Regions from separate parts of the Clostridium felsineum DSM 794 genome, predicted to be linked through region 2. Evidence: a T-box and tRNA genes for the amino acid it is inferred to sense, from the RefSeq annotation. Region 2 holds a T-box; the other holds one or more tRNA genes.

Region 1 (15,377 bases), 1.5 Mb from region 2:
GGCTTCATCAAGCAGCAGGTTCAAAGGTTGTTTATGAATTGCATGGATCTGTTCTTAGAAATTACTGCATGAAATGCAATGCTTTTTATAATGAGAAATTTATATTACAATCAGAAGGAGTACCTACTTGTCCTAAGTGTGGAGGAAAAGTTAAACCAGATGTTGTTCTTTATGAAGAAGGATTGGATAATAATATTATTAATGGTGCAGTTAATGCAATATCCAATGCTGACACTTTGATTATTGGTGGAACTTCACTAGTTGTTTATCCTGCTGCTGGGCTTATTAATTATTTTAAAGGAAAAAATCTTGTGCTTATTAATAAAAGTACAACATCAGCTGATAATAAGGCCAATCTTATTATTAGTGATGATATTGCTAAAGTATTAAGTGAAGCTGTTAGTGAACTTTAGATATATGCTATGATGGATTATTATAAATAAATTATTACAACAGCAACAGTATTAGAAAGTATAGTATAAATTTATTTTGCGAGGTTTATTTAGATGAGTAAGGTGATTTTCCATGTTGATGTGAACTCAGCATTTCTTTCTTGGACTGCTGTAGAAAAAATTAAAAATGGAGAAAAAGTTGATATAAGAAAAGTACCTTCTGTTATAGGTGGAGATGAGAAATCAAGACATGGTGTTGTTCTTGCAAAATCTACTCCAGCTAAAAAATACGGTATAGTAACAGGAGAAAGTCTTTATCAGGCAAGAAAAAAATGCCCCAATATTCTTGTATTTCCACCGCGTTTTGAAATTTATAGGCGCTCTAGTGAGAATATGATGAATTTAATTAAGAGATTTACTCCACATATAGAGAAGTATTCTATTGATGAATGTTTTATGGATGTAACCAACGATTTAAGAGGAATGGAAGATGTAGAATTTGCAAATATAGTTAGAGAAAGAATAAAAAATGAGCTTGGGTTTACAGTTAATGTTGGAGTATCAACAAATAGGTTACTAGCTAAAATGGCATCAGAGCTTAATAAACCTGACAAAGTAAATACTCTTTATGACTATGAAATTAAAAAGAAGATGTGGCCACTGCCAGTAGGTGAATTATTTATGGTTGGAAAGAGCATGAAGAAAAAGTTAAATGAGCTTCATATAAAAACTATTGGAGAACTTGCCGCATATGATGCTAATATTCTTAAAGCGAAGTTTAAGAGTCATGGAAAAATAGTATGGGAGTATGCAAATGGTATAGATAATTCAGATATAAGTAGATATAGGGATGAAATAAAATGTATAAGCAATGAAACAACGTTATCTAATGATTTGACTAAAATAGAAGAAATTCACAACATTCTTATATCTTTGTGTGAAAATTTGGGTAAAAGACTTAGGGAGCAAAATAAGTATTGTACATCTATAGCTGTTAGTATAAGAACTAGTGACTTTAGAAATTATTCTCATCAAAAAACATTTAAAAATTCAATTAATAGTACTAAGGATATAATACTTTATGCAAGTAAAATATTTTCTGAAATGTGGGGAAAAGAACCAATAAGACTTTTAGGAGTTCAACTTTCAGGGTTATGCAGCAGTAGTAATATTCAAATTTCAATGTTTGATGAAGAAATTAATCCTAAGAATGAAATGCTAGATAAAACTTTAGATGCTATAAGGAAGAAGTATGGTGATAATGCAGTTATGAGATCCGTATTAATGCCAAAGGACAAATAATAAAGTTATGCACAAAAATAAATATAAAAAGCGAATTATCCACAAATATGTTTAAGATTAAAACGTATTTGTGGATAATTTGATTACTTTAAAAATATCATTTAATGAAATTCTTTGTTTTTAAAAAGTTTTGTTCCTGCAAAGATTAAAAGTATAAACAGTAATGCTGTAATTATAAATATATAAGCTTCACACTTAACATTCAAAGAGTTTTTTACATTGAAGAACATACCTTTACAGATATAAGAATAGGGAATGAATTTAGAAAAACCGTAGCAACTTATTACGAAATTAGGAAAACTTAAAACAATACCTACTATAAGTGGAAGTGCAAAGTTTTTAAAATTCATGCTTAATAAATGTTGGAGGCATATAAGTGGAAGAGAAAATAAAAGTCCGACAACAGGAGCATAAAATATAAAAGCTTTCACAGATTCTTTAGGAAGAAGTACTTTTACAGATACAAATATAATTATAATATATAAGAGTATATTAACAGTAGCTATTATAAAAGTAGTAAATAGTTTACTTAAATAAATATCTTTATGTGATTTATCTGTAATTAAAAGATTGTTTATGCTATTATTTTTAAACTCAACTCTCCATTGAAGGGAGATTAAGGCTGAAAGAAACACAGGAAATAGAATTCCACCATATAATGAAGAACTTTGTACATAAATAGCATTCCACATCTCATTCACACCAGAAAGTTTAACAGTTCCATTGTATACATTCAAAAGTCCCATAGCTACAAGTATTAGTGGAAATAAAAACGCTAAAATTACACCAAGCATAGATTTTAATTTTAATAATTCACATTTAACAAGTTTACACATAAACTAATCACTCCCTTATGTCTTTAAAATTGAAGGTTACAACACCAATTACTAAAAATACAACGAAATAAATTAAAGAAGTAATAAGTGATTGTCTTAAAATATTGGTATCACTAAATGGCGTTGAATTAGAATAATATAAATATGGTATATAAGGTACTATGCCTTTGCCTATATGAACAGCATTGAATCCAACTGCTGCCAAAAGAGAAACAATAGTAGAGGTTGTAATGTCCTTTAAAATAGATATTAAAAATAGTTGAAAACTTACTAAACCTAAAGAGAAAAATAACTCAAAACATATATATTTCATAATTACACCATTATCTAAAACGATTGGTATTCCAAATATTTTTGCATCAATAATTAAAATAAATATACCGATAGAAATCATTAATATTGTAGATATAAATAGGAACATCCATTTTCCAAGATATATACTGCCTCTTTTAAGATTACTTGAACAAATAGAAGTTAAGGAATCATTAGCAGTTTCAATATAAAATAAAGAAATACTCATAGCTATTACAAATAAAAGAAGTATAATATTCCAAGCAAGGATAGAGTTATTTGCCAGTAGTACTCCTGAGAAACTATCTTTTAAGCCACCGTAAGAAATAAAACTGTTTTTTCTAAAATAAAGACCTATAGTTAACATAGCAGCAGATAATACTGCGGGAAAAATAAACAAAAATTTTATAAAGCTTTTCCTAAATTTCATAAATTCTAATTTTAAACAAACAAATGATTCCATTTAGTTACCTCCTACTAATTCTAAGAATATGTCTTCAAGTTTCATATCTGAGCTATATTTAGATTTTAAATTTACAAGTGAGCCTTCGTAGAGAAGATTACCCTTATTAATTATTCCTACATCATCAACCATAAGTTCCATTTCACTTAGTATATGTGAGCTTATAATTATAGTTTTATTATGCTTTTTAGCTAAGTCTACTATAAGATTTCTGATTTCTTTTATGCCCATTGGATCAAGTCCATTAGTAGGTTCATCAAGTATTATAAGTTCTGGATCACCAATTAAGGCTTGTGCTATTCCAAGGCGTTGTTTCATACCAAGAGAAAATTTACTTACTTTTTTCTTTCGATGCTCATAAAGATTAACTAATCTTAGAACATCATTAATACTATTCTTATCAACATTTTTAATTGTTGCCCATATTTTTAAATTCTCATAAGCATTTAAGTGTCCATAATATGAAGGGGATTCCACTAAAGCACCAACATTTTTTAATATTTCTGATCTGCTTTCTTTAAGGTTCTTTCCAAAAACTTTTATGCTTCCAGAAGAACTTTTAATAAGGCCTAAAATCATTCTTATAGTAGTTGATTTTCCAGCTCCATTTGGTCCAAGAAAGCCATAAATTCTTCCTTCTTTAATATTTAAATTTATATTATTTACAGTATTAAAACCTCTATAAGTTTTACTTAAATTATTAACTTCAACAACATAATTTTTCATTTATATCTCTCCTATACATTAATTTCAAAAGTGATTAACTTGACTATGTTTAAATTGTAATATGCTAAGCTTATCTGTGTTTAATCTGAACCTTAACTAAACCTTAAATATTGATTATTAGATTGAAATGGATAAGAAAAGTATATTATCATGTTTAGGGAGGTGCTAATCATGAAAAATATAATGGACAGCAAAATACTTCTTATAGATGATGAGGAAAGTATTTTAAAATTGTTAGAAACAGTACTTAAAAAAGAAGGATTTAATAATGTAATAACAAGTGTAACGGGAAGCGATGGGGTAAAAAAGTGTAAGGATAACGCACCAGAAATTATTATTTTAGATATAATGCTTCCAGATATAGATGGCTTTGAGGTTTTTAGACAAATAAGAAACTTTGATGCGGTTCCAATAATGTTTTTATCAGCCAAAAGCGAAGATACAGATAAGATAATAGGATTAGGACTTGGAGCTGATGATTATATAACAAAACCATTCTCACCTAAAGAAGTAGCTCTTAGAGTTAAAGCACATCTTAAAAGAATTGAAATGGTAAGGAAATCATTAATAAATAGGGAAGACATAATAAAAACGGATGATTTCACAATAGATTTCGAAAAGGGTGAAATTATAAAAAATGGTGAGAGCGTTCTTTTAAGAGCAAAAGAGCTTTTATTATTAAAGTATTTAGTTAAGAATAAAAATATAATATTATCTAAAGAAAAGATAGTTAATGAAGTTTGGCAAGATGATTATGTTGGCTATGATAATACTATAATGGTACATATAAGAAAGCTAAGGCAAAAGTTAGAAGATGATCCCTCTAATCCTAAGTATATTTTAACAGTTAAAGGATTAGGGTATAAAATGAAGTTTTAAGAAGGGGAAAACTATGAGAAGAAAATCATCCAGCTATATAAAAATCACTAGCTTATTTACAAAAAGTATAGTATTAATTCTTGTAATAATTTTTATTGTAGATATGTTGACAATGATAAGATTAACGGAATATAGACCAACATTAACTCAGGATCCAGCTCAGTTTACAAATGATATAGGAAAATATATAAAAGTAAAAGATGCTAAACCATATATAGATGAAAGAGGAAAGAATATATTAAAAGAACAGAATGCATGGATTCAAATTGTGGACAATAAATTAGAAGAGGAATATTCATATAAAAAACCTAAAAACGTTCCTATAAAGTATAGTCCAATAGAATTTGTACATGTTTATAAATATGATACTGTTAATTCCACGTTGTTTATTGGAGAAAAAAGCTTTGAAGGTCAAAATAAATTTTCTTATTTTATTGGATTCCCTATAAATAAAATTGCTAAATATAATTTAGAATATAATCCTCATAATTTAAAAGAAATAATCGGTGGAGGCATTTTAATAATATTAGCTATTAATTTAATAATAATTTTAATATTTGGATATGTTTATTTTGCGCGTAAAATTGGTAAACCTCTTGAAAAAGTACTCATTTACATAGAGAAATTATCTAGTGGTAATTATAAAATTAATGAAAAAGAAAAAGGTATATATAAGTATGTATTTAAAAATTTAAATGTCCTATCTAAAGTTTTAATGGATAATAGGGATAGAAAAAAGAAAATAGATCAGTTAAGAGATCAATGGATTTCATCTATAAGTCATGACATGAAAACACCATTATCATCAATAAAGGGCTTTTCAGAGATACTTAAAGATGATGACTATGAATTTGCAAAAGATGAAATTATAGATTATGCAGGTATAATATATGATAAAGCATTATATATGGAAGAACTTATAAATGATTTGAATTTTAGTTATAAGCTTAGAAATAATTGTATCACTATAAATAAGAAAAAAGTTTATTTTAGCAAGTGGTTAAATAATATAATATATACGCTGCATTCATCACCAGAATTTAAGGATAGAAATGTGAAAATTTCTAATATAGATGAAAATATAGTTATTAATATAGATGAACTTATGATGAAAAGGGCATTTGTAAATATTATTACTAATTTCTTAATGTATAATGATAATAATTCTATAATAGAGATATTTGTAGAAAAGAGTGAGGAATTTATTAAAGTAGGTATAAAGGATAATGGAAAAGGAATACCAGAAAAAGATATTGATCACATATTTGAAAGATATTATAGAGGAACAAATACAACTTCAAATTCAAAAGGTTCCGGATTAGGAATGGCTATAGCTAATGACATAATAAAGTTACATGATGGAGTTTGTAATGTGAAAAGTAAAGAGGGTGAGGGTACTGAATTCACTGTGTTTTTAAAAGAGAATTAATATATAGATATGGTCAATAACTTATTAATATAAAAAACTATTGACATTATAATTGTATGTGGTAAAATATTATTCGTTGTCGCAAGTTTGTCGTTTTTAAAAATAAAAAAATTTTAAAAGATGTTGACAAAACTTGATGAAAATGATATTATAAATAAGCTGTCTGAGTGCAGCGCACAATTGAACTTTGAAAATTAAACAGAGAATTAAAGAACCAGCAATTCTTTTGAATAGAATTTATTCTATTTAAATAAATTTAGCGATGAGCTAAAGGAATACAGAGTAGCATCTGTATAAAAGATTCAGAAGACACTCGTTTTAGTAATAGCGAGGAAATTTTGGATAAGACGAGGAAATAAAGCGAGTCAATAGTAATCTATGATGAGTTTTATTGACGAAGTATTATACAAAATTAACCACTATAATCTATAGAGAGTCGCATGATTCTAATCAAACTTTTAAATTGAGAGTTTGATCCTGGCTCAGGACGAACGCTGGCGGCGTGCTTAACACATGCAAGTCGAGCGGGGAACTTCGGTTCCCAGCGGCGGACGGGTGAGTAACACGTGGGTAACCTGCCTCATAGTGGGGAATAGCCTTCCGAAAGGAAGATTAATACCGCATAATACTCGGAAATCACATGATTTCTGAGCCAAAGGATTTATTCGCTATGAGATGGACCCGCGGCGCATTAGCTTGTTGGTGAGGTAACGGCTCACCAAGGCTTCGATGCGTAGCCGACCTGAGAGGGTGATCGGCCACATTGGAACTGAGACACGGTCCAGACTCCTACGGGAGGCAGCAGTGGGGAATATTGCACAATGGGGGAAACCCTGATGCAGCAACGCCGCGTGAGTGATGAAGGTCTTCGGATCGTAAAACTCTGTCTTATGGGACGATAATGACGGTACCATAGGAGGAAGCCACGGCTAACTACGTGCCAGCAGCCGCGGTAATACGTAGGTGGCAAGCGTTGTCCGGATTTACTGGGCGTAAAGGATGTGTAGGCGGATATTTAAGTGAGATGTGAAATCCCCGGGCTTAACTTGGGGGCTGCATTTCAAACTGGATGTCTGGAGTGCAGGAGAGGAAGGCAGAATTCCTAGTGTAGCGGTGAAATGCGTAGAGATTAGGAAGAATACCAGTGGCGAAGGCGGCCTTCTGGACTGTAACTGACGCTGAGGCATGAAAGCGTGGGGAGCAAACAGGATTAGATACCCTGGTAGTCCACGCCGTAAACGATGAATACTAGGTGTAGGAGGTATCGACTCCTTCTGTGCCGCAGTTAACACAATAAGTATTCCGCCTGGGAAGTACGGTCGCAAGATTAAAACTCAAAGGAATTGACGGGGACCCGCACAAGCAGCGGAGCATGTGGTTTAATTCGAAGCAACGCGAAGAACCTTACCTAGACTTGACATCTCCTGAATTAGTCCGTAATGGATGAAGTCCCTTCGGGGACAGGATGACAGGTGGTGCATGGTTGTCGTCAGCTCGTGTCGTGAGATGTTGGGTTAAGTCCCGCAACGAGCGCAACCCTTATCATTAGTTGCTAACATTTAGTTGAGCACTCTAGTGAGACTGCCCGGGTTAACCGGGAGGAAGGTGGGGATGACGTCAAATCATCATGCCCCTTATGTCTAGGGCTACACACGTGCTACAATGGTAGGGACAAAAAGATGCTATACCGCAAGGTGGAGCTAAACTCAAAACCCTATCCCAGTTCGGATTGTAGGCTGAAACTCGCCTACATGAAGCCGGAGTTGCTAGTAATCGCGAATCAGAATGTCGCGGTGAATACGTTCCCGGGTCTTGTACACACCGCCCGTCACACCATGAGAGTCGGCAACACCCGAAGCCCGTGAGGTAACCTTTTGGAACCAGCGGTCGAAGGTGGGGTTGATGATTGGGGTGAAGTCGTAACAAGGTAGCCGTAGGAGAACCTGCGGCTGGATCACCTCCTTTCTAAGGAGTCGACATGGAAATGTAATTTCCATGAAGGTTCTTTGTTCTCTGTTTAATTTTGAGAGTTCAACTCTCTATTTGTACTTTGAAAATTGCATAGTAATTAAGAGTAATACTCTAAAGCAAGGCAAAGTTAATTCTTTGTTGTTTGAATTTAAATATATTTACTTAGTATAGGATTCAATACCTCATATTAGTAATGATGAGGGAATTTCGGGGAATACAAAGAAATAAAGAAAACTTATAGTAATCTATAGTTAGCTTTATTGATGAAGTATTGAACGAAATTAGCCATCATAATCTACAGAGATATTAATGAATTCTTGTAAGGTCAAGCTACAAAGGGCGCATGGTGAATGCCTTGGCACTAGGAGCCGATGAAGGACGTGATAAGCTGCGATAAGCTTCGGGTAGACGCAAATAGTCTGTGAACCGAAGATTTCCGAATGAGGAAACTCTCATGGGTAACCCCATGAACTGTATACTGAATTCATAGGTATATAGAGGTAAACCCAGGGAACTGAAACATCTAAGTACCTGGAGGAAGAGAAAGAAAAATCGATTTCCTTAGTAGCGGCGAGCGAAACGGAAAGAGCCCAAACCGGAAACTTGTTTCCGGGGTTGCGGGCAGATCATTAAAGCTTTATATCTTAACCGAAGATTTCTGGAAAGTTAAACCATAGAAGGTAATAGTCCTGTAGGTGAAAAGAGAAAAAAGCCCGATCTGTACCAGAGTACCACGAGACACGTGAAACCTTGTGGGAAGCTGGGAGGACCACCTCCCAAGGCTAAATACTACCTAGTGACCGATAGTGAAGCAGTACCGTGAGGGAAAGGTGAAAAGAACCCCAGACGGGGAGTGAAATAGAACCTGAAACCGTGTGTCCACAACCGATCAAAACACGTTAATGTGTGATGATGTGCTTTTTGTAGAACGAGCCAACGAGTTACGGTATGCAGCAAGGTTAAGCACTTAAGGTGCGAAGCCGAAGGGAAACCAAGTCTGAATAGGGCGCATAGTTGCATGCTGTAGACCCGAAACCGGGTGACCTATCCATGGCCAGGGTGAAGCGGAAGTAAAATTCCGTGGAGGCCCGAACCACAATGGTGTTGAAAAACCATGGGATGAGCTGTGGATAGGGGAGAAATTCCAATCGAACTCGGATATAGCTGGTTCTCCTCGAAATAGCTTTAGGGCTAGCGCCATGAATGAGTACCGGAGGTAGAGCACTGAATGAGGTAGGGGCTGACAACAGTTACCGAACTCTATCAAACTCCGAATGCTGGATACTTGAATCATGGTAGTCAGACTGCGAATGATAAGATCCGTAGTCAAAAGGGAAACAGCCCAGATCACCAGCTAAGGTCCCAAAGTATAGATTAAGTGGTAAAGGATGTGGGATTTCTAAGACAACTAGGATGTTGGCTCAGAAGCAGCCATTCATTAAAAGAGTGCGTAATAGCTCACTAGTCAAGAGATCCTGCGCCGAAAATGTCCGGGGCTAAAATCTAACACCGAAGCTGTGAACTTGTACTTCGTACAAGTGGTAGAGGAGCATCCTGTATGGGCTGAAGTCGTACCGAAAGGAGCGGTGGACTGTACAGGAGAGAGTATGTTGGCATAAGTAGCGAGAACTAAGTGAGAATCTTAGTGGTCGAAAACCTAAGGTTTCCTGGGGAAGGTTCGTCCGCCCAGGGTAAGTCGGGACCTAAGCCGAGGCCGAAAGGCGTAGGTGATGGACAATCGGTTGATATTCCGATACCGCAGAGTAACGTTATGAGAAATGGGATGACGCAGAAGGATAGGATATGCGTACGTTATTGGAAGTACGTCTAAGCACTGAGAGTGGAAGATAGGAAAATCCGTCTTCCTTAAGCTTGGGGTGTAATGGTGAGGTAGTTTACTACCGAAATATCTGATTTCATACTGCCAAGAAAAGTCTCTATCCAGGAGCTCTGTGCCCGTACCGCAAACCGACACAGGTAGGTGAGGAGAGAATCCTAAGACCATCGGAAGAATTGCTGTTAAGGAACTCGGCAAATTGACCCCGTAACTTCGGGAGAAGGGGTGCCTACGAGAGTAGGTCGCAGAGAATAGGCCCAAGCAACTGTTTATCAAAAACACAGGTTTCTGCTAAAGCGAAAGCTGAAGTATAGGAGCTGACGCCTGCCCGGTGCTGGAAGGTTAAGGGGAATGCTTAGCGCAAGCGAAGGCATGAACTTAAGCCCCAGTAAACGGCGGCCGTAACTATAACGGTCCTAAGGTAGCGAAATTCCTTGTCGGGTAAGTTCCGACCCGCACGAATGGCGTAATGATTTGGGCACTGTCTCAACAGCAAATCCGGCGAAATTGTAGTGCAAGTGAAGATGCTTGCTACCCGCGATTGGACGGAAAGACCCCGTAGAGCTTTACTGTATCTTAGCATTGAATTTCGGTATTGTCTGTACAGAATAGGTGGGAGACTTGGAAGCAGTTCCGTCAGGAATTGTGGAGTCGTCTTTGGGATACCACCCTGACAGTACTGAGGTTCTAACCGGAGGCCATGAAACTGGTCACGGGACATAGCTAGGAGGGCAGTTTGACTGGGGCGGTCGCCTCCTAAAAAGTAACGGAGGCGCCCAAAGGTTCCCTCAGCGCGGTTGGAAACCGCGCGTAGAGTGCAAAGGCAGAAGGGAGCCTGACTGCGACACAAACAAGTGGAGCAGAGACGAAAGTCGGGCTTAGTGATCCGGTGACTCCTCGTGGGAGGGTCATCGCTCAACGGATAAAAGCTACCTCGGGGATAACAGGCTGATCTCCCCCAAGAGTCCACATCGACGGGGAGGTTTGGCACCTCGATGTCGGCTCGTCGCATCCTGGGGCTGAAGTAGGTCCCAAGGGTTGGGCTGTTCGCCCATTAAAGCGGCACGCGAGCTGGGTTCAGAACGTCGTGAGACAGTTCGGTCCCTATCCGTCGCGGGCGAAGGAAATTTGAGAGGAGCTGTCCTTAGTACGAGAGGACCGGGATGGACTGACCTCTGGTGTACCAGTTGTCTTGCCAAAGGCACGGCTGGGTAGCTATGTCGGGAAGGGATAAACGCTGAAGGCATCTAAGCGTGAAGCCCACCTCAAGATTAGATTTCCCATAACATAAGTTAGTAAGACCCCTGTAAGAACAACAGGTGATAGGTCAGAGGTGTAAGAATGGTAACATTTTAAGCTGACTGATACTAATAGGTCGAGGGCTTGACCAATTAATAAGTAAATATATAATAATTACTATGCAATCTTGAAAGTATAAAGTACTTTCTATAATTAAATAAATCCGGTGATCATAGCATGGTTGTAACACCCGTTCCCATACCGAACACGAAGGTTAAGAACCAGAACGCCAATGGTACTGCAGGGGAGGCTCTGTGGGAGAGTAGGTCATTGCCGGGTAATGTTTGGCCGGATAGCTCAGTCGGTAGAGCAGAGGACTGAAAATCCTCGTGTCCCTGGTTCGATTCCTGGTCCGGCCACCATTATATTTATGGCGCTATAGCCAAGTGGTAAGGCAGAGGTCTGCAAAACCTTTATCCCCAGTTCAAATCTGGGTGGCGCCTCCAATTAATTATATGACGATTAGATAAGTAGTATATACAGTAATTCATAAAGAGTTAGCTGTACATACTACTTTTTATTTTTTTGAAAAAGTTGAAATGACTACATTTAATAAATTATAATATAATAATTAAGTTGATTTTTATTTTTTGGAGAATGAAATTACAATGAATATAAATATTTTGAAAACAAACAGTGATAATGTGGATTTCATCTACCTCATTAAATTATTAGATGAGGACTTGAAAGAAAAGTATGGGGATTTACAAAAACAATATGATGATTATAATAGAAATAAAGATATAAAGCAAGTATTGGTTATCTATAGGGACAATGTTCCTGTTGGATGTGGTGCATATAAGGAATATAAAGATAAAACTGTTGAATTAAAGCGTATTTTTATTGATAAAAAGGAACGAGGTAATGGGTTAGGTAAGTTAGTAGTAAATACTTTGGAGAAATGTGCAAAGGAAAAATATTATAAGTACGCTATTTTGGAAACAGGAATAAAACAAAATGAAGCTATTCATTTATATAAGAGGTGTGGTTATACTATAATATCAAATTATGGTCAGTATATAGGAAACACTAATAGTATATGTATGAAAAAGACTTTATAAATAAAAGTATTAATTTTAGTTATGGATCTATGATAAAATATAATATAATAATTTTAAAATCTAGGTGGTGAATATATTGATACGTGAATACATAAAGAACAATATTTTAGTTACAGATGGTGCAATGGGAACATATTATTCTAAAATTACAGGGGATTATAATAATTTTTGTGAATTTGCAAATTTAAATAATCCTAAAGTCATATTTAATATTCATAAGGAGTATATAGATGCGGGAGCTAAATTTATTAGGACAAATACTTTTTCGGCAAACACCTTAACAATGGATATATCAAAAGAAGAACTAAGGAATATAATAACAGAGGGGTATAAAATAGCTAAAAAAGCCGCTGCAACTAAAGATAATGTATTTGTTGCAGCGGATGTAGGACCAATTAATAAATTTGAAGTAGGAAAACCTGTAGAGTATATAATAGAAGAATATAAGTTTGTAGTAGATACTTTTATGGAATTAGGAGCCGATATTTTTGTATTTGAGACATTAAGTAGTATAGATTGTTTAGAAGAAATTTTTAAATATATAAAGTTAAAAAATAAGTATGCTTTTATATTAACTCAATTCGCAGTTATGCAAGATGGTTTTACAAGAGAAGGTATTAGTGCAAATAGTATTGTAAACAAAATGAACAGTATTAAAAATATAGATGCATATGGATTTAATTGTGGTTCTGGACCAGCTCACTTATATAGTGTTATTAAAAATTTGAAATTACTTGGGGATACAATATCTGCTTTACCTAATTCAGGGTATCCGGAATTAATTAATGAACGAATGGTATATGTAGATAATCCTGATTATTTTGCTGATAAAATGTCAATGATTAAAAATGTAGGAATTAAAATATTAGGAGGGTGTTGTGGTACTACACCAAGACATATAGAAAAATTAGTAGAAAAATTAAAAACAAATGTTAAACAGGTAGAAATAAAAGCAATTAAGAAAGAAGAAAAACCTAATAAAAAAAGGGAAAAGAATAAGTTTTGGGAAAAGTTGGTTAAGGACGAATTTCCAATAGTGGTAGAGTTGGACCCACCGTTCAATATTGATATAGATAAAATTATGTATGCAGCTGAGGTGTGTAAGAAAAATAATATAGATTTAGTTACTATTGCAGATTCACCTATGTCGAAAGTTAGAGTGGACTCAATAATGATTGCATCTAAAATTAAAAGAGAATTGGGAATAGAGGTTATGCCCCATATGTGTTGTAGAGACAAAAATGTAAACGCTATAAGAGCTAGTTTGCTTGCTGCGCATATAGAAGGTATAAGAAATATTTTAGCTATAACTGGAGATCCTGTTACAGGAATTGATAAGGTTAATACAAAAAGTGTTTTTAATTTAAATTCATTTAAACTTATGAACCTTATAAGTGAAATGAATAAAGAAGTATTTAAACATGACGAGATAAATATAGGAGGGGCGCTTAATTTAAATGTATTAAATAAAAAAATTGAGGTTTCAAGAATGTTGAAAAAGGTCGATAATGGAGGAACATTTTTTTTAACACAACCAATTTTTGAAGAAAGTACTATTGAATTTTTAGCTAACCTTAAAAGAGATAAAGGTGTAAAAATAATAGGAGGAATATTGCCTTTAGTAAGTTATAGAAATGTTCAGTTTATAAATAATGAGCTTTTTGGAGTTAATATTCCTAAAGAATATGTTGAAAGATTTAAGATTGATATGTCAAGGGAAGAAGCAGAAACAGTTGGAGTTGATTTAGCAACAGAGCTTATACATAAAATTAAAAAGTATGTTGATGGTATATATATGGTCACACCATTTAACAGAATTGAAATGGTTATGAAAATATTAAAGAATATTAGGAAGTGATTTTATTAAACTTGTTATAGATAGATTTGAAGGTGAATTTGCTGTTTGTGAAAGGCCAGATAGAAGTATGCTTAATATATTAAAAACTAGAATCCCTAAGGGAGCAGTAGAGGGTACCGTTTTGAATTTATATGATGATGGTAATATTAAAATTAATATTGATGAAACAAGGAAAAGAAAGATAGATATACAAAAATTAATGAGTAATTTGTTTATGTAAATAGTAAATTTAACATACAAAATACTAGATAATTTCTTTCAAGAATATTTTTAGATGAAAAAATTAAATTTCATAAGAAAATTTAATTTTTTTGTTTTTTTAGTAGTTGTATTTTTATGGAATTTTAAATAAAAAAATGAAAACTAAATATACGAATAAATACAAATAATAACATATAATGGAATAAAACAAGAATGCGCAATAACTTTTTTGTAAAAAATAAACACCAACGTTATATAATTGTATGACAAAAATGAAACAATCTATGTATTTTGTTTCATATTAGTATTTATTATATCACTTATAGTTACATTTTCCAACAGATAGTAAGAATATATTTTTAATATACTTTTGTTGAAATATGTTTAAATTTCTATACTTTAGTAAGTAAAACTAGTGTTGTTAAATAATCAAAAAACGTTTCATTATATTTTTTAAAATATATCAATGAATTATAATATTTAAACTAAAAAAGTTACTGAAATAGGCAAATTTTGCAATATAGCTATGAAACAAAATACATAGATTGTTTCATAGTATTTTATTTTCTTTCGATTATGGTTTTTTTAATATTAACTAATTGAGGAGTGAGGATTTATATGGTTAAAAAATGTAATGGAGGTGATTTACGTATTAAGTCGTTTCAATTAAGTGGGAATAAAAGAAAAAATATTAAAAAAACTAGTTTTTAGGGGATAAAACTTTATGTTTTTTATTTGGGGATTGATAATATAATTGGTTTATTAGTATGAATAGAAATATAAAATATGGTATAAGATAAATATAGTAATTGATGGGTATAGAGAAATTAAT
Region 2 (15,377 bases):
ATACTCTTTTTAGAATTTATAAAAACAAAATCATCTATTATAACATTATTTCCTATTTCAACATTTTCGGGAAAAGTTATTTTAGTCTTTCCATATATAATTACATTTTTACCTATACTTTTAAAATTCATAATTTAGCCTCTTTCTTAATTCTTACATATAATATCTTCAGCTTTTTACGTTTATGCCTTAATATTACTATGCTCCCCCTTCCATTGAATAAGAAATTGCTTATATTCATTGGTATTAATTATCCCAATTTTATAAGCATAATAATTTAGTTCTTTCCATTCTATAGAAAACATCCTCGTTATACTACTTTTGTTTGTATTTTGCTTATCGTGAATTCTAAAATAACTTAACGTATCCGATAAGTAAATAAATCTCCCTTTGGATAATAGTTGAAGCCATGCTGCTATATCTACAAGCGCACAAAACTGCTTACCCCAGAGCCTCCCAAATTTCTTGATATGCTCCTTTTTAAACAATACTGTCGTGGGTTCCCCAATAAAATTACCACGACTAAAAATAGTTCTTGCAACTTCCCTCCCACTTATTGGTCTATTAACATATTTTATTCTTTTAGTTGCATTTATATCTCTAAGTACTTTATCATTTTTATCAATAATACCTCTATGAGATGTAACAAGCGATATATTTTTATAGCTTTGAATACACTCTACCATTTTCATTATTTTATTTTCATGAAACTTATCATCATCATTTAAAAAATTAATATATTTTCCCTTTGAAAGTTTATAACATCTATTCATATTATTTAATCCGAATTTTCCAAGCGGACCATTATTAAAATAATATCTTATATTCTTATACCTTTTCATATACTTACTTACAACTTGTTTACTCTCATAATTTGTACTATCATCACATATTACAATTTCAATATTTTTATAACTTTGCATAACTGCACTCATTAAAGATTTATTTAAAAACTTTGGTCTATTAAAAGTAGGTATAAGTATACTTACTTTGGGTTCATCCTTCACTTCACACCACCCTTTTATATTCGCTAAAAAATACTTACATTCTCTTTCCCCACTTTTTTTCAAATTTTATTTTATTAGTTCTAATTAATTTCCCATATCCATAGTTTCCGAAAGATACACATCCATAATGATGGATAAAGGTATCTCTGCAAATAAAAAGCCTATATCCTTTTCTACTTATTCTAAGACAATAATCGTCATCTTCAAAATTTCCTGGTGTAAATCTTTCATCAAACAATCCCACTTTCTCCATTACAACTCTTTTTATAAGTATACAAAATCCAACTAATTTATCTGTTTTAATCCACTTTCTACTGTTTGATATATTATATTTTTTCGAAAACTCATGCATTTCAACTAATGAATTATATTTTACATTTATTTGTTGTATACCTGAACACCTATTGGTAACTGGACCTACTGCTCCTATTTCACTGTTACTATACAAACATTTTTTTAAATTTGAAAGCCAATTCTCTGCTACTACAACATCATTATTTAAGAAAAGCATTTCACTACCAGATGCAGCTTTAATTCCAAGATTACAACCTTTAGGGAATCCCAAATTAGTACTATTATATATTTTTTTTATATCCTTTTGTCTGCTTAACCAATTCTTTGTTTCATCCTTAGAATTATTATCAACAACAATTATTTCGTAAGCCGATCTTTTTGTGTACTTTCTTATACTTTCTATACACTTTTTAGAATATAAAAAATTATTATATGTGAGTATTATTATACTTGTTTTCACTTTGGTATCCCCCTAAAAATTTGTGTAAATGTTGAAAATACTGCATTAATATATTCAAGACTTTATAAGTTCATTATATATAACCTTTTTTACTATTTTAAAATTATTATCATATTTAAATCCTAAAAATTTATTATATTTATCTATAAGCTTTAAAGTCATTAAAATTTTACTTCTTTCACTTTTACCTGACCATTTTCCCTTTGAATGTACCCTATAAACTGAACATATTTGAGGAAGATATGCTATTGGTCCTTTTTCTGATATTGCTATATTAAACATCCAATCATACACAACCATATCGTAAAGACTTTCCTTAAGCTTATTTACACATACTTTTCTATACATACATGCTGAAAAATTACCTATTACATTACCTAACGTGAGTTTTTTGGTTGTTATAGTTTCATAAGAAAAACTGTTATTCCAAGCTTGAGTTTGTTTTGTATTATAAATCGTATTATATACAACAAATCTATTGAAGACAGCAGAATATCCTGTATGTCTATCTAAAAAATCGCTTTCCAGCTGAAGTTTTCTTTTACTTATCCAATAATCATCTCCCTCAAGAATTGCTATATACTCACCTGTACATTTTTTAAAACCTTCTTTATAATTTTTAGTTATCCCTAAGTTATTAATATTAGAAAATACTTTTATTTGATCTGGATACTTCTCTCTATACTTATTAGCTATATTTAAAGTACCATCTTTAGATGAGTCATCCATTACTATAATTTCATATTTAAATGTAGTTTTTTGAAGCAGTGCACTTTTAATTGCTTTTTCTATAAACCTAGATTGATTATATGTTATAATTAAGACACTTACTTTAATCTTTATATCACTATTCACACTTATCACCCTAATTTTATAACCTTATTTATTGTATCTATTATTTTAATCTGCTCAGCACTTTTTAAAGAATCATACAGTGGTAAACACAAAATTCTTTTACTTATATCTTCTGCTATACACATTCTACTTGTTTCTACATAATCCAGATTAGCTAGGCATGGATAAAAATATCTCCTAGGCTTTACCCCTTCGTTTAATAGAGCTTTTAGAACCTTTTTAAGTAATTTTTCGCTTTCAAATACAATAGGCATATAGCTATAATTTAATGTACTATTTCTATTATGCAGTTGAAATTTAACATTACCTTTTATATAATTAACGTAATTTTCATATACTCTTTTTCTACTCTTAATTATCTCATCTATATCATCTAAAACGCATAATCCCATAGCAGCTTCAAATTCGTTCATTTTTGCGTTTATTCCTATGCCTTTTATAATTTCTTCACTCTTTATTCCAAAATTTCTAGCAAGAACTGCTCTTTCGTATAATTTATCATCATTTATTGCAAGAGCTCCACCTTCTATTGTATGAAATACTTTGGTTGCATGAAAACTTAATATTGATACATCTCCATAAGACAATATACTCTTATCCTTATATTTAATACCAAAGGCATGAGCTGCATCATAAATCACTTTTAGATGTTTTCTTTTCGCTAATTTATATATGCTATCAATATCACAACTATTTCCAAAAACATGTACTGGTACTATAGCAGAGGTTCTTTCTGTAATGTTTTTTTCAATTAAATTTATATCTATATTAAAACTATCTTTATCTATATCAACAAATATAGGGATAAGCCCTTCCCATAATAAACTGCTTGTTGTTGCAACAAATGAAAATGGCGTTGTTATTATTTCTTCTTTTATATTTAAAATTTTATATGCAATTTGAAGTGCTAAGGTTCCACTTTGAACAAGAACAATATTTTTTACTCCCAAATACTTCTGAAGTCTTTTTTCTAATCTTGTTACCATCTCACCATTGTTCGTTACAATACCCGTGTTAAATATTTTTTTTATATAATCAGCATATTTATCAAATGGAGGAAGGTAAGTTTTAGTTACATTTATCATATTATCCTCCTTAAATAATTTAGATTAAATTGTTACAATTGAAATATAATTCTTAAAGCTTCCTATATTTTTCGTTACTTTCATTAAATCTTCAGCGCTTATTTTCCATGTATGATCACCTGTACTCTTGTGTTTAAAATATATATAATTAAATCTATTGCCTGAATATATTTTAATCCCATTTTTAAAACAGTCTTCTACAAACATTGCATCCTCTGCTAGACTAACATTTCTAAATTTCACCTTGCTAAAAACATTTTTTTTAATAAGTAATGTAGACCCTGCTATATTAGGTATATATTTTTCATTTCCTTCAGGATACATTAATTGAAGTTTATTATATCCTTCATAATATACAAAAAAAGATGCCTTTCCAACAACACTAGCCTTAGAATAAATAAGTGATATAATTTCATCTAAGATATAGTTCTCTCCGTAATAATCATCATCGTCCATCTTCAATATATAATTATATTTAGAAATTTTCACTCCATAATTCAAACATTCCCCAAGAGTAATCTTTTCTGATTTTTTAACTATTTTCACATCAGAAAATAATTTTGCCTTCTTTTTATACTCATTAATACTTAAATTCATTTTGTTTAATATTATTATCATTTCTTTTTTGTTATAACTCAATCTAGAATAATTATCAAATATGTTTTCAAGGTACTTTATCTTATTTGTACAGACTATTATAGATACTCCAGGTTTATAAACTTTTTCATAATTAATTCTATTTTTTATAATTATCTTTTTTTCCCTATCTATATTAAATTTCATAGTACCTCTTCTACTTTATTACTTACTTAATTATTATATGTACATTGAAAACTACAGGTTACATATAATAATTTCAATTAAAATAAGAGATTTCACTAAAAAGTGAAATCTCTTATACATTAGAATTCAATTCTTCTATAGGTTTTTTTTGTACCATTTCTTTCTATTTTATATAATCCCTTTACTGCTATACTATTACTTTTTATTTCATTTATTACTGCTTCCTTAATTTCATCGGTAAACTTCACACTATGTGTACATGAAGTTGATATTGAGCATGGTGTTTGTATTATCTTAGTCTTAATTTTCTTATCATTTAATTTACCATAAATATACACAGCATGATTTTGAGATTTAAAAACTACCAAGTATTCATTTTGTAGATCTTTTGTTTTCATTCTCCTCACCTCTTAATTAGAGGAGTTTTCGAATCCAAACCCACTCTTTTATTTTACGGGCGCTGTCTATACTCCCTACTACATTAATATGCCTTTGATCCATTAATGTATATAGATTTTTTACATTTGCTTTATTAAAATACTTTATCAATGTGTAATATACACTTTTAGTATATTCTACTTTACCCAGTTTGCTTCTATCAAAATATAATTTAGCTGAAGCATTGCTATCTTTTATAGATATTTGAGCATAAAATCTTCCTTTTTCTGTTGTAAATCTATATAGTCTGTTCATTGCATTTTGTATTTGAAATCTGTCAGGACACATTTTAAAAATAGGTACATATTTACTACCCACACTATGCCTTGACACTTTTTCATATTCACCTAAATTATAATTTCTTTTATCTGTTTTTATTCTTAAATAATAATTTTTATACACTTCATTGTATCCAAGATTTTTAAAGCTATTAATTGCTTCACTACTTATTACTCTATCAATTCTATGTGCTCCAAACTTTTCAGCCACACTTTCTATTTTCTTTTCTATCATAGGATATATTTTTCTGTAATCTCCACTGGATATTCTTATATAATGTACAAATACATACTTAGCTCCACTTTCAGCTAAATTCTCAAAACTAATTACTCCTGATGCAACAACTTTATCGCTATCATAAATTTTTAGTATTACTGTATTTTCACTTAATATTATGTTTATAAGATTTGAACTTATATTATCAATACTTTTTAAATACCTCTCTTTTTTATCAACATCTTCTAAAACCTCAGTTTGAAGTAATCCTTTTTCTTTATTTCTCTCTATACTAATTGTTGAAGTTTCTTTTTTAAAAAGAGTATTTTGATTTTCTTTAATAAATTCATTTAATTTTTTTCCTAAATCATAGTATTCTGATTTTCCTTCTTCCACAAATTTTTTGTAAAATTTCAATGCCTTAAATATAGTCTCTTGATATTTCAATCCATTTTTTTCAGAATAATCTTTTACCCACTTTTCAAGATCATCCATAACGTCACCTCTTAAAACTTTCTTATATCTTTCCTTTATTTATTTCAATTAAAGCCTCAATTAACTTGTCAATATCTTCTATTGTATTAAAATATCCTGGACTTACTCTTACGGTGCCCTTATTCTTTGTACCAATAATTTCATGAACTAGTGGTGCACAATGGTACCCATTCCTGACACAAATGCCTTTTACGTTTAAAATAGCTGCTACATCCGAACTGTCAATTCCATCTATATTAAAAGAAACCACAGCTCCTCTATTATTTAGTTCTGGTCCATAAAGTTTAACATAATCTTTATTTTTTAAGTTTGATATAAGATATCTAGTTAGTTCCATTTCATGTTTTGCAATGTTTCTTATTCCAATACTATTTATAAAATTTATTCCCGCATTCATTCCTACAATACCTGGAGTATTTAATGTACCACTTTCAAATCTATCTGGTAAGAATTCAGGCTGCTCAACAGAAAATGAATTACTCCCAGTTCCTCCACTTTTAAATTCCGTAAGCTTTATCCCCTCTCTTATATAAAGTGCACCTGTGCCTTGAGGTCCAAAAAGTCCTTTATGCCCCGCAAAAGCCAACATATCTATATTACTTTTTTCAACATCGATATTTAAAACCCCTGCACTTTGCGCTGCATCTACCATAAAACTTATTCCATTTTTATGTGCTATCTCTCCTATTTCATCTATATTTTGTATTGTTCCTGTAACATTAGATACATGATTTATTACAATTAATTTTGTATTATCTTTAATCATTCCTTCGATAGTTTGAGGATTTACAAAGCCATATTGATCAGCCTTTACAATACTTACCTCGATCCCCCTTTTCTTCAAATAACTTATAGGTCTTAATACAGAATTATGTTCCATATATGTGGTTATTACATGATCTCTTCTTTTTAAAAAGCCTTTTATACCTATATTTAAAGCTTCCGTCGCACTAGATGTAAATATAACATTAAACAAATCTGAAATATTAAATAGTTTAGCTATTGCTTCTCTGGTCTCTGTAACCTTATGAGCCGCCTTTATAGCCATATCATAAGATCCTCTTCCTGGATTAGCTGCATAGTTCTTCATACAATCCATAACATCATCATAAACATTCTTTGGCTTAGGAAAAGTTGTTGCTGAATTATCAAGATATATCATAAATTAAATCTCCTAAAATAATTACTTATAATATTTTATGATAGCTTATGTAATTATATTATAATAAAGTAAAAATCCCATTCATTACTGAACGGGATTTTATTTAACATTCTTTGATTTTGGATTATTATTTAATACCTCAACAACTTCTTTTTTGGCCTTAGCTAAACTAATTTGATTTTCTAGAAACTTATTTTCAAGATCTATTATTTTATATTTTAAAGTATGTATATTAAACCTTAATGCCTTATTTTCTTTTTTATATTTTTCTTCACTATCAATGTGACTTTTACTTTCATCTTTTATCTTAATATTTTCAAGCTTAAGAACATTTATTTGTTCTACTAAATGAGATACTTCTTCGCTTGAAACATTATTTTTTGCTTCTTCTATGTTCTTTAAAAGTTCTTCATTCCTACTATTTACATTTTCCATTTCAGATTCGAGTTTTCTTTGAATCTCTTCAAGTGCTGCAATTTTCTTTTCCATAAGTTCCATGCTATCAGCTAATCTTTCATTTTCATTGCTAAGCTTGAACATATCATCTGTAACATTAAGCGCTGTTAATATCGCCGCATCCGATGTACTTAATCTTTCATTATTACCTAAAATATTTTTAATTTTTTTATCCACATAATTTCCAACAGTTCTAAGGTATTCTTCTTTTTCTTCACCTTTTAAATTATATTCCATTCCGTTTATTGTTATGGTAATTATATTCATATAAACACCCTCTTAGTTTTATATGTACATTGTCTATTTGTTTTTTATATGATATTTGACCAATATACTTTAAATATATTTTAACACATATGGGGTTTCCAACTCAACCTCAAAGTTAAACATATATAACAATTATATATTATACTTTTGTAAAAAGATATTTTAACTTTCTATTGGAAACCCCATATAAGGACTGGAAACTATATTTTCTTATCTAAGTTCTGCTCCCAAAAGATGTTCAAGGGTTTTTACAATTTTATTTTGAATTTTTTCTACATCCTTATCTGTTAAAGTCTTATTTTCATCTCTATAAGTAAGTGCATAGGATACACTTTTTTTGCCTTCAGGAACTTGTTTTCCTTTATATACATCAAATAGCTTGAAGCTCTCTAGTATACTTCCGCCTTGCCTTTTTATGATATTTTCGATCTCTTGAACAAGTATATCTTCATCGACTAAAATTGAAGTATCTCTTGTTACAGCAGGGAATTTAGGTAACGGCTTATATTTCTTCTTTAATACTACATTTTCTACTAGTAAATCTAAATCTATCTCTGCTATATAGCATCTCTCATCAATACTATAATTTTCGCTTACATTAGGGTGAATTTCTCCAAGAGTACCCAAAACAACATTTTTAATTTTTATAACTGCTGTTTTTCCAGGATGGAAAGTAGGATTTTCACTTTCACGAGCATAAGAAATTTTATTTATCCCTAATATCTCCACTAAGTTCTCTACAACACCTTTTAAATCGAAATAATCAGCTTCACCGTACATACCAATTGTTACTACATTCTTTTCTTTAGGAATCTCATCTTCATTTTTAGATGGTACGTATACTTTTCCAACTTCAAATAACCTTGATATCTCATTATTGTGCGAATAATTTCTAGCAAGAGATTCCATCATAGAATGAATAGTTGTAGTTCGCATAACGCTAAAATCTTCACCTAAAGGATTTCTTATTTTTACAACGTTTCTAAGTTCACTATCTTCTGGAATTAGTATTTTGTCAAATACCTTTGGACTTATGAATGAATAATTTATAGATTCATTAAGACCACTAGAAATCAATATATCTGTGATAAAATCCTTTATCTGCTGAATTTTACTTTTACCAGTTCTTACACTTTGAGCTTTTACTATAGTTGAAGGAACATTATTGTAACCATAAATACGAGCAATTTCCTCAGCTACATCTTCTTTTATATTTATATCACATCTAAAGGTTGGTGAAAAAACCTTTAATTTATCTTCCTCTATTTCTGTTGTTAATTCCAATCTATCAAGATATTCTTTCATTTCTTCCTTAGGTATATTAATTCCAAGGAAATTATTTACCCAATTATAATCAACCTCAACTATATTAGGTTCATTCTTAACAGGATATATATCAATTACACCTTCTACGATTTCTCCAGCTTTTAACTCCTGAATCAATGTACATGCTCTATTAAGTGCTGTCTCAGCAAGATTTGGATCTAAATCTTTTTCATATCTTCCTGATGCCTCTGTTCTAAGACCTAATTTTTGAGAAGATATTCTTATATTAGTTCCATCGAAATTAGCTGATTCAAATATTATTTCATGTGTATCTTCTGTAACCTCAGAATTGAGTCCACCCATTATTCCTGCTATAGCACAATTCTCCGCTCCATCTTTTATCATTAATACATTTGAATCTAAGTTTCTTTCCTCTGAATCAAGAGTAACAAATTTTTCTCCGTCTTTTGCTCTTTCTATAACAATTTTATTTGAGGTTATCATTTTTTTATCAAAAGCATGCATTGGTTGACCGAGCTCTAGCATAACAAAATTTGTTATATCGACTATGTTATTTATTGGTCTTACACCAGCAAGCATCAATCTCTCTTGCATCCATGCAGGTGAATCCTCTATTTTCACATTCTTGATTACTCTTGCCATATATCTTCTACATAATTCGTCTTTAACCTCAACACTTATTTCATCATTAACGTTTGTTCCTTTTGTTTCTAAAAAATCTATTTTAACATTTCTGTACTTTGTATTAATTGTGGCAGCTGTTTCTCTAGCTATTCCAATTACACTTAAACAATCCGGTCTATTTGAAGTTATTTCAAAATCTATAACAGGATTATCCAATCCTAAAACTTCTTTAATATCCTTTCCGATAGGTGCATCCTTATCCAATATCATAAGACCGTGAACATGCTCTTCATCGGCAATTCCAAGTTCTTCTTTTGAACACATCATACCATTAGATGGTACTCCTCTAAGCTTACCTTTTTTAATTTTTACGCCTCCTGGAAGTGTTGATCCATGAAGTGCAACTGGAACAATATCATTTTCCTTCATATTTTGTGCACCAGTTACAATTTGAACTGGTTCTTCTTTTCCAACCTCTACACTACATATAACAAGTTTTTCTGCGTCAGGATGAGGTTCTATTTTTAATATTTTGCCTGTAACCACATTTGTTATTTCATCCCCACTTGTTATTACTTCTTCAACCTTAGAGCCTGAAAGAGTTAATGCATCTCCAAGTTCCTTAGCATTTATATCAAAATCAACATAATCTTTTAACCATTTAACAGGTACTTTCATTTTTATCCTCCTAACAAAATACTAGAATTGTTTTAAAAATCTCATATCACTTTCGTATAGCTGTCTTATATCATCTATTCCATAGTTAAGCATAACTATTCTATCAAGACCCATACCAAAAGCAAATCCACTATATACTTCTGGATCTATACCGCAGCTTCTTAAAACATTAGGATGCACCATGCCACAACCCCAAAGCTCTATCCAGCCTTCTCCCTTACATACCTTGCAACCTTCTCCTCCACACGCAAAACATGTTACGTCAGACTCTGCTGATGGCTCTGTGAAAGGGAAATGATGAGGTCTAAATTTCATCTTAACATCTTCTCCAAACATTTTTTTAGCAAAAGTCTCAAGAGTTCCTTTTAAATCTGCAAAGGTTATCCCTTTATCTACAACAAGACCTTCTACTTGATAAAATATAGGTGAATGCGTTGCATCAACAGCATCTGATCTATACACTTTACCAGGCGAGATCATTTTTATAGGTGGTTTTTGGTCTAGCATTGTTCTAACTTGAACTGGAGATGTTTGAGTTCTAAGTACTACATTATCATTTATGTAAAAAGTATCTTGTTCTCCTCTAGCCGGATGATTTTTAGGTATGTTAAGCATCTCAAAATTGTACTTATCATACTCTACTTCTGGTCCTTCTTCAATTACAAAGCCCATATCTCTAAATATGTTCTCAACTTTCTCTAACGTTAAGAAGGTTGGGTGTCTATGACCGACTGTTTGTTTTTTTCCTGGCATAGAAATATCTATAATTTCACTTTGAAGTCTATTACTCTTCTCTTCATTTTTTATCTTTTCACTTGCCTCAACAATAAGATTTTCAAGCTTAGCTCTAACCTCATTTGCAAGCTTTCCTATTATAGGCCTTTCTTCCTTTGTCAAGCCTCCCATACCTCTTAGTATTTGAGTAAGTTCTCCTTTTTTACCAAGATACTTTACTCTTATGTCTTCAATATTTTTCTTGTCTACTGCACTTTTTAATTCGTTTAATGCTTTTTCTTTTATGGCCTCAAGCTTCTCTTTCATTGAATTATAAGCTCCTTTCTTTTATATAAAAATAAAAACCGCCCCTATAAAAAGGGACGGATAATCTCCGCGGTACCACCCAAATTGGATAACCCACTCAATATTTTAACGATATTTAACCGCCATTTGCTAATTTGTACAAAGCTACATTTCACAAATGGAACTCCAGAGTGAACTTCAATACAACTAGACTTAAAAAGGCTTTCAGCTAATAACCTTTTCTCTCTTAAAATCCTATTATATTTACTCTCTCTTTCAATGCTTCTATTATTAAGATTGATTCCTATTATATCACATAAAAATCTTTTTTCAATAGTTTATGGAAATTTGTACTAGCTTTTTTTTATTATAGCAAGTACTTTCTCTTTACATAAATTATATCCATACACCGATGTAATAATAAAAATACCAATATTATTATATAGATACCTAGACCTTCCCTCAAAGAAAAGCAAGAAAATAAACACACCCAAAATAGTTATTCGCAAAATAGATAGTTCTTCTTTATCCTTATACTTTTCTTTTAAAAATAATGGAAATACAATAAAAAATATTAGAACAATCCATGCTCCCTCTAGGAAATGTGCAAAGTATATATATTTATCTGAATTAGGATACATAACGTTTTGAATATTTTTACTAATTCTATCCTTATGCACTAACTTAGATTCCTTGTAATCACCCTCACCATAAGCATAAAATGTTCCATCTCCAAAAATCCAGCTTGCTTTATTGGATAAAAACTTTAAATATTCTTTAAAACCAAACTCTCTAAGACGTTTTTTTATTTCAGGAATATTTTGCTTTATTCTATTTTCCTTAGTTTGACTCTTATTATTTAATCTTGCATCCGCAGCATCCACTGCACCATACAGTGCTCCTCTATCTTTTATATACTGCTTTTGCATACCTATCATAAGAAAGTAAGTTGGTGGTGTACTGTGTTCATATACATATTTTAATTTATGATTTAGTATCCCTGAATTATCCAAACTATAATTAAATACATTTAGGCTAAAGATTAATCCTAATAGCATAAGAGCACACTTTAATGCAAATTTTTTAGGATGTTTTATATTTGTTATTATTAGCACCATAATAATTGCTATCATTACAAATAGACTTGTTGGCTTCATCTTATAAGCAAACATAGCTACAATACCTATTAATATATACACCGGTAGCTTAACTTTATTTCTTTTGATTTCTTTTGACTTCAAATACAAATATAATATAAGCAGCGGATAAATCATTCCTAATATATCCGTATACGGAGTAGTAACCCAACAAGACAATATTACAAAAATAAACGAAAAGAATAGAGATGTAATTGCACCTTCAATACCAATTACCTTTTCACAAATTAAATATATTAAAAGTACTGATATATTCATTACAACAACATTTAATATTGATGCTGCATACAAAGAATGTACTACACCAAAAACCTTCAAAAATTTAAAGTATAAAATCAAAACACTAAGTAAACCTAAATTATTAGGATATAATACATAGTACTGTGAATTGACAATTTTACCTTTGTCCATAAAGGCGATAACATCACTAAACACCACACCAGAATCCCAATTAGGAGAAGTGGTCTGGAGTCCATAAGCAATAATTAATTGTGTTATTGAAAAAGTAGCTATAACTAAAGCTAACATAATATACATTTTATCTCTGTGTTTGATAAAATACTCACAAATATTTTTAATTATGCCTGTCATGGAAAAAAGTAAAAAGAGAATAAAGATTGAAAAAAGAAAAGCCAAATCTATATTATAATGTATAATATCAACTCTATTAAGAATGATAATATTTAAAAATACCCAAAATAAGCAGGCCAAAGTAATCTTATGTATAATAATTATTATTGGATTTTCTCCAATTAATAAGTTTTTGCTTACTTGTATCTTAAAAAAGCAAAAAAATAATGAAAATCCTCGTAATGCTAGAAAGTAAATTAAAATTAATACTAAATTTACAACAAAGATTTTCAAACTGTATCCTCTTTGCCTATTATTAAAAAATATAAAATAATTAGTAATAATAGAGAATACTAAGCTTAAAAAAAAGTAAATAATACTCTTTTTTCTAATTGGCAAACAATATTTAATTTTTTTCATTAATACCCCCGAAGAAATTTATACATGATGTTTTCTAACATATTCAAACATCATAACAGCGGCAGCTATACCAGCATTAAGAGATTCTACATCTCCTGGCATAGGAATTTTAGCTTTAATATCGCTGATATTTATAACCTCATCACTCAATCCATTTCCTTCATTACCGACTGCAATAATAATTTTTTCATTTAACTCTACATTGTAAAAATTATTATTTGTATTAGGAGTACTTGCTATAAGCTTAAATCCATTTTCTTTTAATCTTGCTATTTGTGATAGTTTTTCATCTTCAAATATTACAGGCAATTTAAAAATTGATCCCATGGTAGCTCTAAGAGTCTTATTATTATATATATCCACAGTACCTTTAGTTATTATAATTCCTAAGGCTCCTGCGGCATTTGCAGTTCTTATTATAGTGCCCATATTTCCAGGATCCTGAATTTTATCTACAAGCATATAGAATCCTTTTGTAATCTTACTTAAAACTTTACTGTACTTCACAACCGCAGCTATTCCTTGAGGTGTTTCCGTACTACAAATTTGATTTAAAATACTTTCTGAAACTTTTATAACTTCCACGTTTTTCTTTATATCTTCACCTATATCATTTAAAATAAACTTATCATAGCTTTTTTCAGAAACAAACAAATATTCTACGTCAAAATCAGATTCTAAAGCTTCTTTAACGAATCTTAATCCCTCCACAATAAATTTTTTGTTCAAATCTCTATACTTTTTTTCTTTTAATCTTTTAACTTCTTTTATAATAGAGTTTCCCTTACTTGTTATTGTTGTATTCAATTCGTTCATTCCTTTTTTATTATATAATACAATTGCAGCCATATATGATTTTATGTAAGCAAATCCAATATATGCATATTTATATATGCATATATTGAAAGAATTCATATAGACTGCAATTTAATAATTACTATGCGTTAATTTGTTTTTTAGCTACTTCAACTAATTCAGAAAATGCTTTAGGATCATTTATAGCGATTTCTGAAAGCATCTTTCTATTCATATCAATTCCTGCTAATTTTATTCCATTGATAAATTTAGAATATGAAAGACCATTTATTCTTGATGCAGCATTTATTCTTGCTATCCAAAGTTTTCTAAAATCTCTTTTTCTTAATCTTCTTCCAACATAAGCATTTCTAAGTGCTCTTATTACTGATTCATTTGCTGTTTTAAATAACTTACTTTTTCCACCATAATAACCTTTAGCAAGTTTTAAAACCTTTCTATGATTTTTACGTGCATTTACTGCTCTTTTTACTCTAGCCATACTAAATTAACCTCCTTAAACCTTTCCTATTATAGGTATGGTAACAATGTTTTCATTGTTTTTTCTTGTGTCTCTGAAACGTATCCACCTTTTCTAAGGTTTCTTTTAGTCTTTGTACTCTTCTTAGTAAGTATATGGCTTCTAAAAGCTTTACCTCTTTTTAACTTTCCAGTTCCAGTAGCTTTAAATCTTTTAGCAGCTGATTTCTTTGTTTTCATTTTTGGCATGTGTACTTCCTCCTATACTATTGAGCTTTTTTAGGTGCCAATATCATTATCATATTTTTACCCTCTAATTTCGCTGTCTTTTCAACAACGGCAACATCATTTATTTTCTCAACAAAATTGTCAAGTATCTTTCTACCTTTAAATGCGTAGTCTGCTTGCCTTCCCCTAAATCTTACTGTAACCTTAACTTTATCTCCGGCTGTTAAAAATTTACGTGCATTATTTGATTTAATTTGTATATCATGTTCTTCTATAGATGCACTTAATCTTACTTCTTTGATATTTACAATCTTTTGATTT

What was found. A T-box is a leader RNA that pairs with one kind of tRNA and senses whether it is charged. The one in region 2 lies ahead of pheS (phenylalanine--tRNA ligase subunit alpha), so its partner is inferred to be a tRNA-Phe.
Region 1: it has a tRNA-Phe gene. The T-box ahead of pheS (phenylalanine--tRNA ligase subunit alpha) is inferred to sense a tRNA for this amino acid. The anticodon was not compared.

What each region holds. Positions count from the first base shown of each region.
Region 1 is NZ_CP096980.1:4,595,320-4,610,696, reverse strand. It holds gene CLFE_RS21365 (NAD-dependent protein deacylase) at 1-413, shown strand, start outside; gene CLFE_RS21360 (Y-family DNA polymerase) at 507-1,694, shown strand; gene CLFE_RS21355 (ABC transporter permease) at 1,796-2,530, opposite strand; gene CLFE_RS21350 (ABC-2 family transporter permease) at 2,538-3,284, opposite strand; gene CLFE_RS21345 (ABC transporter ATP-binding protein) at 3,285-4,010, opposite strand; gene CLFE_RS21340 (response regulator transcription factor) at 4,182-4,889, shown strand; gene CLFE_RS21335 (sensor histidine kinase) at 4,903-6,318, shown strand; rRNA gene CLFE_RS21330 (16S ribosomal RNA) at 6,778-8,283, shown strand; rRNA gene CLFE_RS21325 (23S ribosomal RNA) at 8,613-11,517, shown strand; rRNA gene rrf (5S ribosomal RNA) at 11,588-11,704, shown strand; tRNA gene CLFE_RS21315 (tRNA-Phe) at 11,712-11,787, shown strand; tRNA gene CLFE_RS21310 (tRNA-Cys) at 11,798-11,871, shown strand; gene CLFE_RS21305 (GNAT family N-acetyltransferase) at 12,034-12,486, shown strand; gene CLFE_RS21300 (bifunctional homocysteine S-methyltransferase/methylenetetrahydrofolate reductase) at 12,563-14,344, shown strand; gene CLFE_RS21295 (DUF3006 domain-containing protein) at 14,331-14,564, shown strand.
Region 2 is NZ_CP096980.1:3,111,602-3,126,978, forward strand. It holds gene CLFE_RS14785 (acyltransferase) at 1-131, opposite strand, end outside; gene CLFE_RS14790 (glycosyltransferase family 2 protein) at 183-1,070, opposite strand; gene CLFE_RS14795 (glycosyltransferase family 2 protein) at 1,042-1,761, opposite strand; gene CLFE_RS14800 (glycosyltransferase family 2 protein) at 1,816-2,616, opposite strand; gene CLFE_RS14805 (DegT/DnrJ/EryC1/StrS family aminotransferase) at 2,622-3,701, opposite strand; gene CLFE_RS14810 (glycosyltransferase family 2 protein) at 3,726-4,484, opposite strand; gene CLFE_RS14815 (putative Se/S carrier protein) at 4,604-4,882, opposite strand; gene CLFE_RS14820 (hypothetical protein) at 4,899-5,912, opposite strand; gene CLFE_RS14825 (cysteine desulfurase family protein) at 5,935-7,074, opposite strand; gene CLFE_RS14830 (cell division protein ZapA) at 7,174-7,797, opposite strand; gene pheT (phenylalanine--tRNA ligase subunit beta) at 8,008-10,386, opposite strand; gene pheS (phenylalanine--tRNA ligase subunit alpha) at 10,408-11,427, opposite strand; T-box leader at 11,477-11,695, opposite strand; gene CLFE_RS14845 (glycosyltransferase family protein) at 11,760-13,553, opposite strand; gene CLFE_RS14850 (TrmH family RNA methyltransferase) at 13,572-14,369, opposite strand; gene rplT (50S ribosomal protein L20) at 14,491-14,850, opposite strand; gene rpmI (50S ribosomal protein L35) at 14,880-15,077, opposite strand; gene infC (translation initiation factor IF-3) at 15,095-15,377, opposite strand, start outside.